One region of the Pantoea sp. SGAir0175 genome, then DNA from elsewhere that is predicted to be linked to it. Evidence: predicted binding sites of a transcription regulator. Region 1 holds the regulator's gene; each other region holds the start of a gene.
What was found. The regulator sigma-54, encoded in region 1, starts transcription at its own class of promoters, with help from an activator protein. The targets are predictions, from matches to a motif close to GTTGGCACANNTTTCGCTNT.
Positions count from the first base shown of each region.

Region 1 (4,428 bases):
CGATCGAGCCCGGTCATCGGACGCAGCTTCGGATCCCAGTGTGGGTTGGGCAGGAAACGCACGTCAAACACGTAATCAGCGTCGATCGGGATGCCATGCTTGAAGCCGAAGGATTCAAACACCATGGTGAGTTCACGCTCACGCTTGCCCAGCAGGCGCGTGCGCAGCATTTCTGCCAGCTCATGCACCGACATCTCTGAGGTATCGATGATCAGATCGGCACGCGAGCGCAGTGGCTCCAGCAGATCGTTCTCCTCATCAATGGCGCTTTCCAGCGACAGATTTTTGCTGGAGAGCGGATGCAGGCGGCGCGTGTCGCTGTAGCGGCGGATCAGCGTATTGCGATCGGCGTCCAGAAACAGCAGCTGTGGCGAGAACGCTTCCGGCAGATTGTTCAGTGCCTGCTCAAACACCTCCGGTGATTCCGGCATGTTGCGCACGTCAATGCTGACCGCCGCTGAGATATTGCGCTCGGTTAAGGTGTTCGCCAGCTCCGGCAGCAGCACCACCGGCAGGTTATCGACACAGTAGAAGCCCATATCCTCAAGGGCGCGCAGCGCGACTGATTTTCCTGAGCCTGACCGACCGCTAACGATCATCAGCACCATCACATTTCTCCCGTGTTAAACCGGCACGCAGGCCGGTAAAAGTGTCTGTCGCTTAAGCGTGATCTTCCTGAGCTTCTGTAATGATGGCGTAGAGCTCTTCATCGCTCTGTGCCGCGCGCAAACGGCGGCAGACGGTTTTATCCGCCAGGCGTTTCGCCACCAGCGACAGGGTGTGCAGATGGGTTTTGCACTGGTCTGCGGGCACCAGCAGGGCAAACAGCAGGTCAACCGGCTGGTTGTCGACGGCGTCAAAGGCGATAGGCTGGTCGAGGCTGATAAACACGCCAACGGCGCGCAGCGTATCCTCCTCCAGCTTGCCGTGCGGGATGGCGATGCCGTTGCCAATGCCGGTACTGCCCATGCGTTCACGGGTCAGGATGGCTTCAAAAAGCGTCTGGTGCGGCAGATTGAGCTGCTTAGCGGCCAGCTCGCTGATAATTTCCAGCGCGCGCTTTTTACTCTGGCAGTGTACGCCGCTGCGGGTGCAGTCCAGCGAAAGGACCGCGCTCAATTCCAGTGTCAGATCGTTGTTCATCATCGTTTCACTTGCGTGTTCACATAGCCGTAAGGCACGTACCGGGACACCGCGAACGGGCAGGGCAGGTGACTGCAGGCGCTTGCGCAGATGACAAAACGGGGCGGTGACCCGCCCCATTTCTCCTCTGAGTGCTGAACCCGTCAGCACTCTGCAAGCGTGAAGGTTAGTGTTTTTTCAGTTTGTCTTTGTGTTTGGTCAGCTGACGGGCCAGCTTGTCAATCAACCCGTCGATGGCCGCGTACATGTCTTCCGCTTCCGATGTGGCGTGCAGCTCCCCGCCGTTGACGTGCAGGGTTGCTTCCGCAATCTGCGTCACCTTCTCCACTTTCAGAACAATATAAACCTGATTGATACGATCAAAATAGTGTTCCAGTTTGGCAAATTTGTTATTTACAAATTCGCGCAGTGGGTCGGTTATCTCAACATTCAGTCCGGTAAGGTTTAGCTGCATAGGTCTTCCTTCTTGTTTCGGTCAAACCAGCTGCTTGCGCTGGTTTGATGGCGGTATAGATAAAGACTCGCGATACTTAGCAACCGTACGTCGCGCCACCATGATGCCCTGTTCAGATAACATGGAGGTCAGTTTGCTGTCGCTCAAGGGTTTTGCGGGATTTTCCGCGGAGATTAATTTTTTCACCAGTGCACGGATCGCCGTCGACGAGGCTTCGCCACCGCCTTCGGTGCTGACGTGACTGGAGAAAAAATACTTCAGTTCAAAAATGCCACGCGGGCTGTGCAAATACTTTTGCGTGGTGACGCGGGAAATGGTGGATTCATGCATATCCACGGCCTGGGCGATATCCGCCAGTACCATCGGACGCATATACTCTTCACCCTGTTCAAAAAACGCCTGCTGCTGTTCGACAATACAGCGCGTCACTTTCAGCAGCGTGTCGTTGCGGCTCTCCAGGCTCTTAATCAGCCAGCGGGCTTCCTGTAAGTTGCTGCGAATAAACTGACTGTCACTGTCATTACGCGCAGAACCGCCCATCGCGGCGTAATGCTGATTAATCTTCAGGCGCGGCAGGCTGTCAGCGTTCAGCTCCACCGTCCAGCGTGTGCCAGTCTTGCGCACCAGCACATCGGGAATCACATACTCGGGCTCGCTGGTATTGATGGACTGCCCGGGGCGCGGATCGAGCGACTGAATCAGCAGCATCGCTTCCTTCAGCACCTCTTCTTTCAGCCGCGTCACGCGCATCAGGCTGCGGAAATCGTGGTTAGCCAGCAGGTCGAGGTGCTCGCTGACAATCAGCCGTGCTTCGTTCAGCATCGGCATATCGGCCGCATACTGCGACAGCTGCACCAGCAGGCAGTCACGCAGATCGCGTGCGCCGACGCCCACCGGATCGAAACGCTGTACGCGCTTCAGCACCGCTTCCACCTCTTCCAGCGTCAGCTCTTCGTCACCAATACTGTCACAAATGTCCTGTAAGCTGACGGTGAGATAACCGGTATCGTCGATGGCATCGACGATGGAAGTAGCGATGGCGCGGTCGGTGTCGGTGAACGGCGTCAGTTCTACCTGCCACATCAGATAGTCCTGCAGCGACTGCGTGGTTTCACCCTGATACACAGGCAGCTCGTCGTCCTGGTAATCGGTGCCGGTGCCGGAGGGCGTGCCGGCCGTGTAGATCTCGTCCCAGGTGGCATCGAGCGGCAGCTCTTCCGGCATCTCTTTCTGTTCGAGTGCCTCACGGGTATCTAACGCCTCGTTCTCCTGAAACTCGCGGGCGTCGACTTCATCGTGCAGATCGGTTTGTTCAAGCAGCGGATTGCTTTCCAGCGCCAGTTGCAGTTCCTGCTGGAGTTCAAGCGTAGAGAGTTGCAGCAAGCGGATTGCCTGCTGCAACTGGGGGGTCATCGCCAGCTGTTGGCTGAGCCTGAGTTGCAAACCTTGCTTCATAATCCGGCTAGAATTTCCTAAGCAAATGTCGGGTATGCCGACACCTTATCAGAGTCTGAACTCTTCGCCCAAATAAACCCGCTTAACCTGCTCATCTGCAAGAATTTCATCTGGCGTGCCGTGGGCAATCAGATGGCCCTGGCTGACGATATATGCGCGCTCACACACCGCGAGCGTTTCACGCACGTTGTGGTCGGTGATCAGCACGCCGAGGCCGCTGTCACGCAGGTGTTCGATGATCTTTTTGATATCGATAACGGAGATGGGGTCAACGCCGGCAAAAGGTTCATCCAGCAGGATAAACTTTGGATTGGCGGCCAGCGCACGGGCAATCTCGACGCGGCGACGTTCACCGCCCGACAGCGCCTGGCCCATGCTGTCGCGCAGATGGCCAATGTGGAACTCGTCCATCAGCTCATTGGCGCGATCCTGACGCTGCTCTTCCGTCAGGTCGTCACGCACCTGCAGTACCGCCATCAGGTTGTCGTAGACGCTCAGACGGCGAAAGATCGACGCTTCCTGCGGCAGATAACCGATGCCGCGCCGCGCGCGCGCATGCAGTGGCAGAATACTGATATCTTCTTCATCGATAATAATGCGGCCGGCATCACGCGGCACGATGCCTACCACCATGTAGAAGGTGGTGGTTTTACCGGCCCCGTTGGGACCCAGCAGGCCGACAATCTCGCCGGATTTCACCTGCAGGCTGACATCTTCTACTACGCGACGGCCTTTGTAGGCTTTCGCCAGGTTTTCAGCGACTAATGTGGCCATAGCGATCAGTTACTCTTTTTGGGGCTCGCAGACGAACCGTTTTTATCCTGCAGCTGCGACGGCACCAGCACGGTGGTGACGCGCTTGCTCTGGCCCTGACTGTAGGCCTGCATCTTCTGCTCTTTCACCAGATAGGTGATGCGATCGCCTTTGATGTTGCTGTCCTGCTGCTCGATAAAGGCGTTGCCGGTCAGCTCGACGAAATCGTTGGCCAGCTCATAGTGCAGTTTGGCGGCATGACCCTGCACCGGTTTGCCGTTGTCCTGCATCTGATAAAAGGTGGCCGGATTGCCGTAGGCATCGACGATGGTTTTGTTGCTGTCGCCGCCGGGACGGGTTACCACCACTTTATCGGCGGTAATTTTGATGGTGCCCTGGGTCACGATCACGTTGCCGGTAAAGGTGGCGACGTTACCCTGCAAATCGAGCGCCTGGTTCACCGAGTCGATGTTAACCGGCTTGTCCGAATCGCCCGTTAACGCCAGCGCCGGCAGGCTGGTTGCCAGCAGCGCACTCACCAGCAGCAACTTAAGGCTATTTTTGTTCATTTTGAATTTCATAGGAGGTTTTGACCTTTTCAAGCAGCTCGGCATTCTTTGTCC
Region 1 is NZ_CP028081.1:3,595,667-3,600,094, reverse strand. It holds gene rapZ (RNase adapter RapZ) at 1-608, opposite strand, end outside; gene ptsN (PTS IIA-like nitrogen regulatory protein PtsN) at 661-1,143, opposite strand; gene hpf (ribosome hibernation promoting factor) at 1,310-1,597, opposite strand; gene rpoN (RNA polymerase factor sigma-54) at 1,619-3,052, opposite strand; gene lptB (LPS export ABC transporter ATP-binding protein) at 3,101-3,826, opposite strand; gene lptA (lipopolysaccharide ABC transporter substrate-binding protein LptA) at 3,832-4,386, opposite strand; gene lptC (LPS export ABC transporter periplasmic protein LptC) at 4,361-4,428, opposite strand, start outside.

Region 2 (4,428 bases), 470 kb from region 1:
GGCTCCTGCTTGCGGCCTTCGAATTCACGGTAGATAACTTTCGGACGGGATACCGCCAGCTCGTAGCCTTCACGACGCATATTCTCGATCAGAACTGACAGGTGCAGCTCACCACGACCGGATACGCGGAATGCATCAGCATCTTCAGTTTCTTCTACGCGCAGCGCTACGTTGTGCACCAGTTCTTTGTTCAGACGCTCAAGGATCTGACGCGACGTCACAAACTTACCTTCTTTACCACAGAACGGTGAGGTGTTGACGTTGAAGAACATGGTTACGGTTGGCTCATCCACGCTCAGCGCTGGCAGCGCTTCCACATTCTGCGTGTCGCAGATGGTGTCGGAGATGTTCAACTCGCCCAGACCGGTGATAGCGATGATGTCGCCCGCTTCAGCCAGGTCGGATTCAATACGCTCCAGACCCAGATGGCCCAGCACTTTACCGACTTTCGCGTTACGGGTTTTCCCTTCGCTGTCGATCACAGTAACCTGCTGGTTTGGCTTCACTTTACCGCGCTTGATGCGGCCGATACCGATTACGCCGAGGTAGTTGTTGTAGTCCAGCTGCGAGATCTGCATCTGCAGTGGGGCTTCAATTTCAACCTGCGGTGGAGAAACGTGGTCGACGATGGCCTGATACAGCGGGGTCATGTCGTCAGCCATGTCGGTGTGATCCAGACCGGCGATACCATTCAGCGCAGACGCATAAATGATCGGGAAATCGAGCTGCTCGTCAGTCGCGTCGAGGTTAACGAACAGGTCAAATACCTGGTCAACAACCCAGTCCGGACGCGCGCCAGGACGGTCAACTTTGTTGATGACTACAATCGGCTTCAAACCGTGGGCAAAGGCTTTCTTGGTTACGAAGCGGGTTTGCGGCATAGGGCCATCCATCGCGTCTACAACCAGCAGCACCGAATCCACCATGGACATGACGCGCTCAACTTCACCACCGAAGTCGGCGTGTCCCGGGGTATCAACGATGTTGATACGGTAGTCGTTCCATTTGATGGCGGTGTTTTTCGCGAGGATGGTAATCCCACGCTCTTTCTCCAAATCGTTGGAGTCCATCACGCGCTCAGTCGCTTCGGTACGGGCATCAAAAGTACCGGACTGTTGCAGCAGTTTGTCAACCAGGGTGGTCTTACCATGGTCAACGTGCGCGATGATGGCGATGTTACGCAAATTTTCGATCACAGCTTTGCCTCAGGCATTATAGAAATAACGCGGTATTGTACACGGATTAAGCGAAAGACTGAACATGATCACAGTTTTCGCCGAAATATTCTCGCAGTGCGCGTTTTTAGCACCAATAACGGTGCATTAAGCTGCACTTTGATGGCGCTTTGCACCATTTAAGTGCTTACCCCTAAACTGACGGCACTATTTTGGTGCATTCCATCCACGCTGGTGCAGCCGTCGTCTCACCGCAGGGCGCATCACAGCGCCATTTTCACCATTGTAATAAAGTTGGCACAGAATTCGCTTTATATCTTTTAAGCGAAAACGACAGTTGCACAACGGTTGAAGAGCTTGCCGAGATCTTGGTCAGGGGTGGTCAGTAGTCGTGACACATTCCCGGCAACAGAAGTTCTCTCACCACGACGACAAAATGACCATTTCCAGGAGAGTTGAGTATGTCCGCTGAACACGTTCTCTCGATGATGAACGAGCACGAAGTTAAGTTTGTTGACCTGCGTTTTACCGATACCAAAGGTAAAGAACAGCACGTTACTATCCCTGCTCACCAGGTTAACGCTGACTTCTTCGAAGAAGGCAAAATGTTCGATGGCTCTTCCATCGGCGGCTGGAAAGGCATTAACGAATCAGACATGGTGCTGATGCCGGATGCAACAACTGCCGTAATGGATCCGTTCTTCGAAGATCCGACGCTCATCATCCGCTGTGACATTCTCGAGCCAGGCACGCTGCAGGGCTACGATCGCGACCCGCGCTCCATTGCCAAGCGCGCAGAAGAGTTCCTGCGTTCTTCCGGCATCGCCGACACCGTACTGTTCGGACCTGAGCCAGAGTTCTTCCTGTTTGACGACATCCGTTTCGGCTCTTCAACTTCCGGCTCACACGTGGCTATCGACGACATCGAAGCAGCCTGGAACACCGGTAAAGAGTACGAAGGCGGTAACAAAGGTCACCGTCCAGGTCTGAAAGGCGGCTACTTCCCGGTGCCACCGGTTGACTCATCACAGGACATCCGTTCTGCCATGTGTCTGACCATGGAGCAGATGGGTCTGGTGGTTGAAGCGCATCACCACGAAGTGGCAACCGCGGGTCAGAACGAAGTGGCTACCCGCTTCAACACCATGACCAAGAAAGCTGACGAAATTCAGATCTACAAATATGTCGTGCACAACGTCGCGCACGCCTACGGCAAAACGGCTACCTTTATGCCGAAGCCGATGTTTGGCGACAACGGTTCCGGAATGCACTGCCACATGTCACTGTCTAAAGGCGGCGTAAACCTGTTCTCTGGCGACAAATACGGCGGCCTGTCTGAAACTGCCCTGTTCTACATCGGCGGTATCATCAAGCACGCTAAAGCCATCAACGCCCTGGCAAACCCGACCACCAACTCATACAAGCGTCTGGTCCCAGGCTACGAAGCACCGGTAATGCTGGCTTACTCAGCACGTAACCGTTCTGCCTCTATCCGTATCCCGGTAGTGGCCAGCCCGAAAGCACGTCGTATCGAAGCGCGTTTCCCGGATCCAGCGGCTAACCCATACCTGGCGTTCACCGCACTGCTGATGGCCGGCCTCGACGGCGTGATCAACAAGATCCACCCTGGCGATGCGATGGACAAAAACCTGTACGACCTGCCGCCGGAAGAAGAAGCTGAGATTCCAAAAGTGGCCGGTTCACTGGAAGAAGCGCTGAACGCACTGAACGAAGACCGCGAGTTCCTGACCCGTGGCGGCGTGTTCACTGACGACGCGATCGATGCTTACATCGAACTGCGTAAAGCTGACAACGACCGCGTACGCATGACGCCGCACCCGGTTGAGTTCGAACTGTACTACAGCGTTTAATCCTTAAAAGATTCGCGCAGATGCACCGTAGCCGCCAACGCCGCGACGGTGCTAATCCTGGCGCTGAAGATTTTTTGTTGCCGTGGAAACTTTAGCCCATCTCCGGATGGGCTTTTTTCACCGCGAATTCATCGTTCGACGGATAGATTTGCGTCCCCAAAGGCTATAATGCACTAATTTAGTGCAGAGGAACGCTGTATGGCAACTGGCACGCTGCCCGACGCGGGGCAGATTCTCAACTCCCTGATCAACAGTATTTTGCTGGTCGATAACGATCTGGTTATCCACTACGCCAACCCGGCGGTCCAGCAACTACTGGCGCAAAGCTCACGAAAATTGTTCGGCACGCCCTTACCGGAACTTACCGGCTATTTTTCGCTGAACATTGAGGTAATGAGCGAGAGTTTAGGGGCAGGCCAGGGCTTTACCGATAGCGAAGTCACGTTAGTGGTGGATGGCCGCGCGCACATTATGTCACTTACGGCACAGCGTCTACCCGACGGATTTATTCTGCTGGAAATGGCGCCGATGGATAATCAGCGCCGTCTCAGCCAGGAGCAGATTCAGCACGCCCAGCAGGTTGCCGCGCGCGATCTGGTACGCGGCCTGGCGCACGAAATTAAAAACCCGCTCGGCGGATTGCGCGGCGCGGCGCAGCTGTTATCGCGCGCCCTGCCCGATCCGGCGCTGAATGAATATACCAAAGTGATTATTGAGCAGGCCGACCGGCTGCGTAATCTGGTCGACCGCCTGCTGGGTCCGCAGCAGCCCGGACTGCACGTGACCCAGAGCATTCATCAGGTGGCTGAACGTGTGGTTAACCTGGTGTCGATGGAGCTGCCGGAAAACGTCTCGCTGGTGCGTGATTATGACCCCAGCCTGCCGGAGCTGCCGCACGACCCGGACCAGATTGAGCAGGTGCTGCTCAACGTGGTGCGTAACGCGCTGCAGGCGCTGGGCGAAGCGGGCGGAACCATTGTCATCCGTACCCGTACCGCGTTTCAGCTGACGTTACACGGCACGCGTTACCGGCTGGTGGCGCGAATCGACATTGAAGATGATGGCCCGGGCATTCCGGCCCAGCTGCAGGATACGCTGTTCTATCCGATGGTCAGCGGACGCGAAGGCGGCACCGGTTTAGGTCTCTCTATCGCCCGCAGCCTGATTGATCAGCATTCGGGAAAAATTGAATTTAACAGTTGGCCAGGCCACACCGAATTCTCGGTTTACCTGCCTATTCGCCAGTGAGGTTTCTATGCAACGAGGGATAGTCTGGATCGTCGATGACGATAGCTCCATCCGCTGGGTGCTTGAACGTGCGCTCACTGGAGCCGGTTTAAGCTGCGCCACCTTTGACAGCGGCAACGAGGTGCTGGATGCGC
Region 2 is NZ_CP028081.1:4,069,325-4,073,752, forward strand. It holds gene typA (ribosome-dependent GTPase TypA) at 1-1,196, opposite strand, end outside; gene glnA (glutamate--ammonia ligase) at 1,637-3,046, shown strand; gene glnL (nitrogen regulation protein NR(II)) at 3,245-4,294, shown strand; gene glnG (nitrogen regulation protein NR(I)) at 4,302-4,428, shown strand, end outside.
Region 2: the regulator sigma-54 is predicted to act here: its motif matches at 1,469-1,488, upstream of glnA (glutamate--ammonia ligase).

Region 3 (4,428 bases), 350 kb from region 1:
CGATACAGTGTCTGGCCAAAGTTCAGGCCGAGGCAGCGCGACGCTTCCCACTGCCCTTTTGGCAGCGCGCGAATGCTGCCGTACCAGATATCCAGTAAAAACGCGCTGGTATACAGCGTCAGCGCCAGTGACGCCGCCGTCCAGGGCGCGACGTCGATGCCGAACAGGCCGACGCCGAAGAAAGCGAGAAACAGCTGCATCAGCAGCGGCGTGCCCTGAAACAGCTCGGTATAACAGCGAATCAGGCGGGTGAGCCAGCGACGCTGCAGCAGACGCAGAAACAGCAGCGGCAGTGTTACCAGCGTGCCGCCGAAAAAGGCCACCAGCGACAGCAAAATCGTCCAGCGCGCCGCCAGCAGCAGGTTGCGCAGGATGTCCCAGTCAGTAAACGTTGTCATGCCGGCTGCGCTCCAAACCATTTGCGACCCAGCGCCAGCAGCAGCTGACGCATGGCAATCGACAACGCCAGATAGATCAGCGTGGTCACCAGATAAACTTCAAAACTCAAAAAGGTGCGCGACTGAATCAGGTTGGCGGCAAACGTCAGCTCTTCATACGAGACCTGCGACACCACCGACGAACCGAGCATCACAATAATGCACTGGCTGACCAGCGCCGGATAAATGCGCTGCAGCGAGGGCGGCAGCACCACGCGGATGAAGGTTTGCGTGCGGCTCAGCCCGAGCACGCGCCCGGCTTCCCACTGCCCGCGCGGTGTCACCTGGATGCCGGCACGGATGATTTCAGTGCTGTAGGCGCCAAGGTTAATCAGCATCGCCAGCAATGCCGCTTCACCCGCCGTTAGTTTCAGACCGAGATTGGGCAGACCAAACACGATAAAAAACAGCTGTACCACAAACGGCGTGTTGCGAATCAACTCGACGTAGATGCCCCACAGGCGGCTGGCCCAGCCCGGTTTGCCGCTGCGCAGTGCCGCGCCGAGAATACCCAGTCCGACACCGCCCACCGTCGCCAGCACCGTAAGCTGCACCGTGACCCACAGTCCGGCCAGCAGCTCTGGCCAGTGCGGCCAGAGATCTGCAAAGTTAAGTTGCCCAATCATTGGCCGTTCCTGTTATGCGCCGAGGTTGGCAGGCAGCGGCGCTTTCAGCCACTCTTCCGACAGCTTGTTCAGCGTGCCGTCTTTAATACCCTGCTCAATCAGTGCGTTCACTTTCTCTTTCAGCGCTGGCTCATTCTTTTTCAGGCCGATAAAGCACGGTGAATCTTTCAGCATAAACTGCGGCACCGGGGCTTTTTCCGCGTTCTGGCGCGCAATCGCCGCGACCACCAGGTTACCGGTGGCGACATACTGCACCTGACCGGAGAGATAGGCGGACAGCGTGGTGTTGTTATCTTCGTAGCGCTTCACCTGAGCATCTTTCGGAGCAACATCACTCAGTACCATGTCCTCTACCGCACCGCGCGTCACGCCAATCGATTTACCGCTCAGCGCCGCCGCATCTTTCAGCGTCTCGCCTTTCGGGCCGAACACGCCGAGGAAGAACGGTGCGTAGGCGCGGCTGAAGTCGATCACTTTTTCGCGCTCGGCGTTTTTGCCCATGCTGGAGATCACCAGGTCAACCTTGTCGGTCTGCAGATACGGTACGCGGTTGGCGCTGGTCACCGGCACCAGCTGCAACTTCAGTTTCATCTGCTTCGCGAGGTATTTCGCCATGTCGATGTCATAGCCCTGCGGCTGCAAATCGGTACCGACCGAGCCAAACGGCGGGAAGTCCTGCGGCACCGCCACGCGAATCACGCCACGCTTCTGGATATCCTGCAGCTGATCGGCCATGGCGCTGCCTGCCTGCGCCAGCAGCAATGCTGCCCCTGCTACTGCCAGTAATACTTTGTTCATTATGCACCCCGGTGAGTTAATGGTGAAACAAAAGATTCTTGATAAATTGATTTGCAACTAATGTGCCAACCACAACGGGCAGCAAACGCAGCGGCTAAGCGGAGGATTTAAGGCGATTAAGGGCGCATCTTAACGGGGAGCACCCCGTTAGCAGACGCGATCAAAAAAGGTGCAAAGCACCAAAACGGTGCCCTTTAGCGGTGTTCCAGCTCGTCGAGCTGCTGGTAAAGATCGGCAATCTGATGGATGCGCTGACGCCCCTGCGACAGCATTTCGTGCAGCAGCGCGTTGGCCAGCAGGTTGATCAGGCTCATTGCCGAGGCGTAGCTGTCAAAGGCGGAAACGCTGTCGAGCGGTGCGCACAGCTGCCAGCGCGCCAGGGTGAGAATGCCCTGCGCCTGGGGTTCGCACAGCACCAGTACCGGGATGCCGCTCTGCTGCAGCTGCTGCATCAATGGACGGATGATGCGTGGCCGGCGGCGAAACGCCATCACCACCACCACATCTTCCGGCGTCATGTCCACCAACTCTTCGCCCAGCGTCTGGCCTGGCTGCGGCAACACCTGCACCTGGGCGCGCGCCTGCAACAGCTGCTGACGCAGGTGCAGCGCCACCGGATACGCGTTGCGCATCCCAATGATAAACACCCGCCGCGCGGTGCCCAGCGCAGCAATCACCTCGCTAAACTGCCGGGCGTCAATGCTGTTGACCCACTGCGTCAGGTTCGCCATCTCCTGCTTGTAATGACGCGACAGCAGCGTGTTGCCCTGCACCGCATCGCGGTTATCGGTCAGCGGCATTCCGCTCTGGCGCAGGGTGCGCAGCTCGTCACGCATGTCTTTGTATTTTTCATAGCCGAGGCGTTTGAACAGCCGGCTTACCGTGGCCTTTGATACGCCGCTGAGCCGCGCCAGCTCAGCGCTGTTATAGCTAATCAGATCATCAAAATGGTCAAACACAAAGTCAGCAATGCGCTGCTCCTGCGGCGACAGTTGCGGATAGTGACTGCGAAGGCGTTCATCGAGCTGTTTCATCATCGGTCCTGTAACTTTCGTTTCATCACAAGCTAGCATAAATCGATCCAGGCTGGCGTAACACCAAAACTGGAACGGCTCTTGCTTTACCATTGACACAGACTGGTAGCGGCGCAATTTGTTGCGCTTGTTTTCCCTATCCAGCGCGCTAAATCGCGCCGCTACAAAAGAATAATCCGGGAACAGTTCACTATGATTCAAAGCAATATGGCCCCGATGGGCATGGCGGTGACGCCACATCACCTTGCCAGCGAAAGCGCACTGGCAGTTCTGCGTGAAGGCGGCAACGCGCTGGAAGCCATGGTGGCCGCCGCGGCGACCATTGCGGTGGTTTACCCACACATGAATGGCCTCGGCGGCGACGGCTTCTGGCTGGTGGTGCCGCCCGGTGGCGATCCGATTGCTATCGATGCCAGCGGCGCCGCCGGTTCGCTGGCGCACCCCGACTTCTATCACGGTGAGAGCCATATTCCGCATCGCGGCCCTAAAGCGGCACTGACGGTCGCCGGCACCGTCAGCGGCTGGCAGGAAGCGCTGACGCTGGCGCACGAACTGGGCGCGACGCCGCTGCCGCTGAGCCGTTTGCTGCGCGATGCGATTCGCTATGCGGCCGATGGCATTCCGGTCACCGCCTCGCAGGCGGCAGCGACGGCGGCAAAACAGCATGAGCTGCAACATCAGCCCGGTTTTGCCGCCACCTTTCTGCCTGATGGCGCACCGCCCACCGCCGGCAGTCGTTTTACCCAGCCGGCGCTGGCGCAGACGCTGAGCGTGCTGAGCGAGCAAGGGCTGGAGAGCTTTTATCGCGGTGAGCTGGCGCACCATCTGGCGCGCGAAATGGGCGCGCTCGGCATGCCGATTACGCTGGACGATTTACACCGGCAGCGTGCCCGGCGCTGCACGCCGCTGCACCTCGCGCACAGCGAAGGCGATATCTGGAACATGACGCCGCCAACGCAGGGGCTGGTATCGCTGGCGATCCTCGGGATCACCGATCGTCTGGCGATGGCCGACGCCAGTGAAGCACAGACGGTGCACCGCATCGTTGAAGCCACCAAACAGGCCTTTGCCCTGCGTGATCAACACATCACCGATCCGCGTCACATGGCGATTGATGTGCAGTCGCTGCTGAATGCCGATCATCTCGGCACGCTGGCCGCGCAGGTGCAGGACGATCGCGCCGCGCCCTGGGGCACCGGACGCGGACCGGGCGATACCGTGTGGATGGGGGTGATGGACAGCAGCGGCCTGGCGGTCTCCTTTATCCAGAGCATTTACCACGAATTTGGCAGCGGCGTCGTGCTGCCCGGCACCGGTATTACCTGGCAAAACCGTGGCGCGGCGTTCAGCCTGCAGCCGGATCACCTGCTGACGCTGGCACCGGGCAAACAGCCGTTCCATACGCTCAATCCAGCGGCGGCACGCCTGAAAGATGGCCGCACGCTGGTGTACGGCTCGATGGGCGGTGATGGCCAGCCGCAAACCCAGGCGGCGATCTTTACCCGCTATGTCATTCAGGGCCAGCCGCTGCAG
Region 3 is NZ_CP028081.1:3,248,369-3,252,796, forward strand. It holds gene C1N56_RS15320 (amino acid ABC transporter permease) at 1-398, opposite strand, end outside; gene C1N56_RS15325 (amino acid ABC transporter permease) at 395-1,063, opposite strand; gene C1N56_RS15330 (transporter substrate-binding domain-containing protein) at 1,076-1,861, opposite strand; gene hpxU (MurR/RpiR family transcriptional regulator HpxU) at 2,056-2,895, opposite strand; gene C1N56_RS15340 (gamma-glutamyltransferase family protein) at 3,088-4,428, shown strand, end outside.
Region 3: the regulator sigma-54 is predicted to act here: its motif matches at 2,964-2,983, upstream of C1N56_RS15340 (gamma-glutamyltransferase family protein).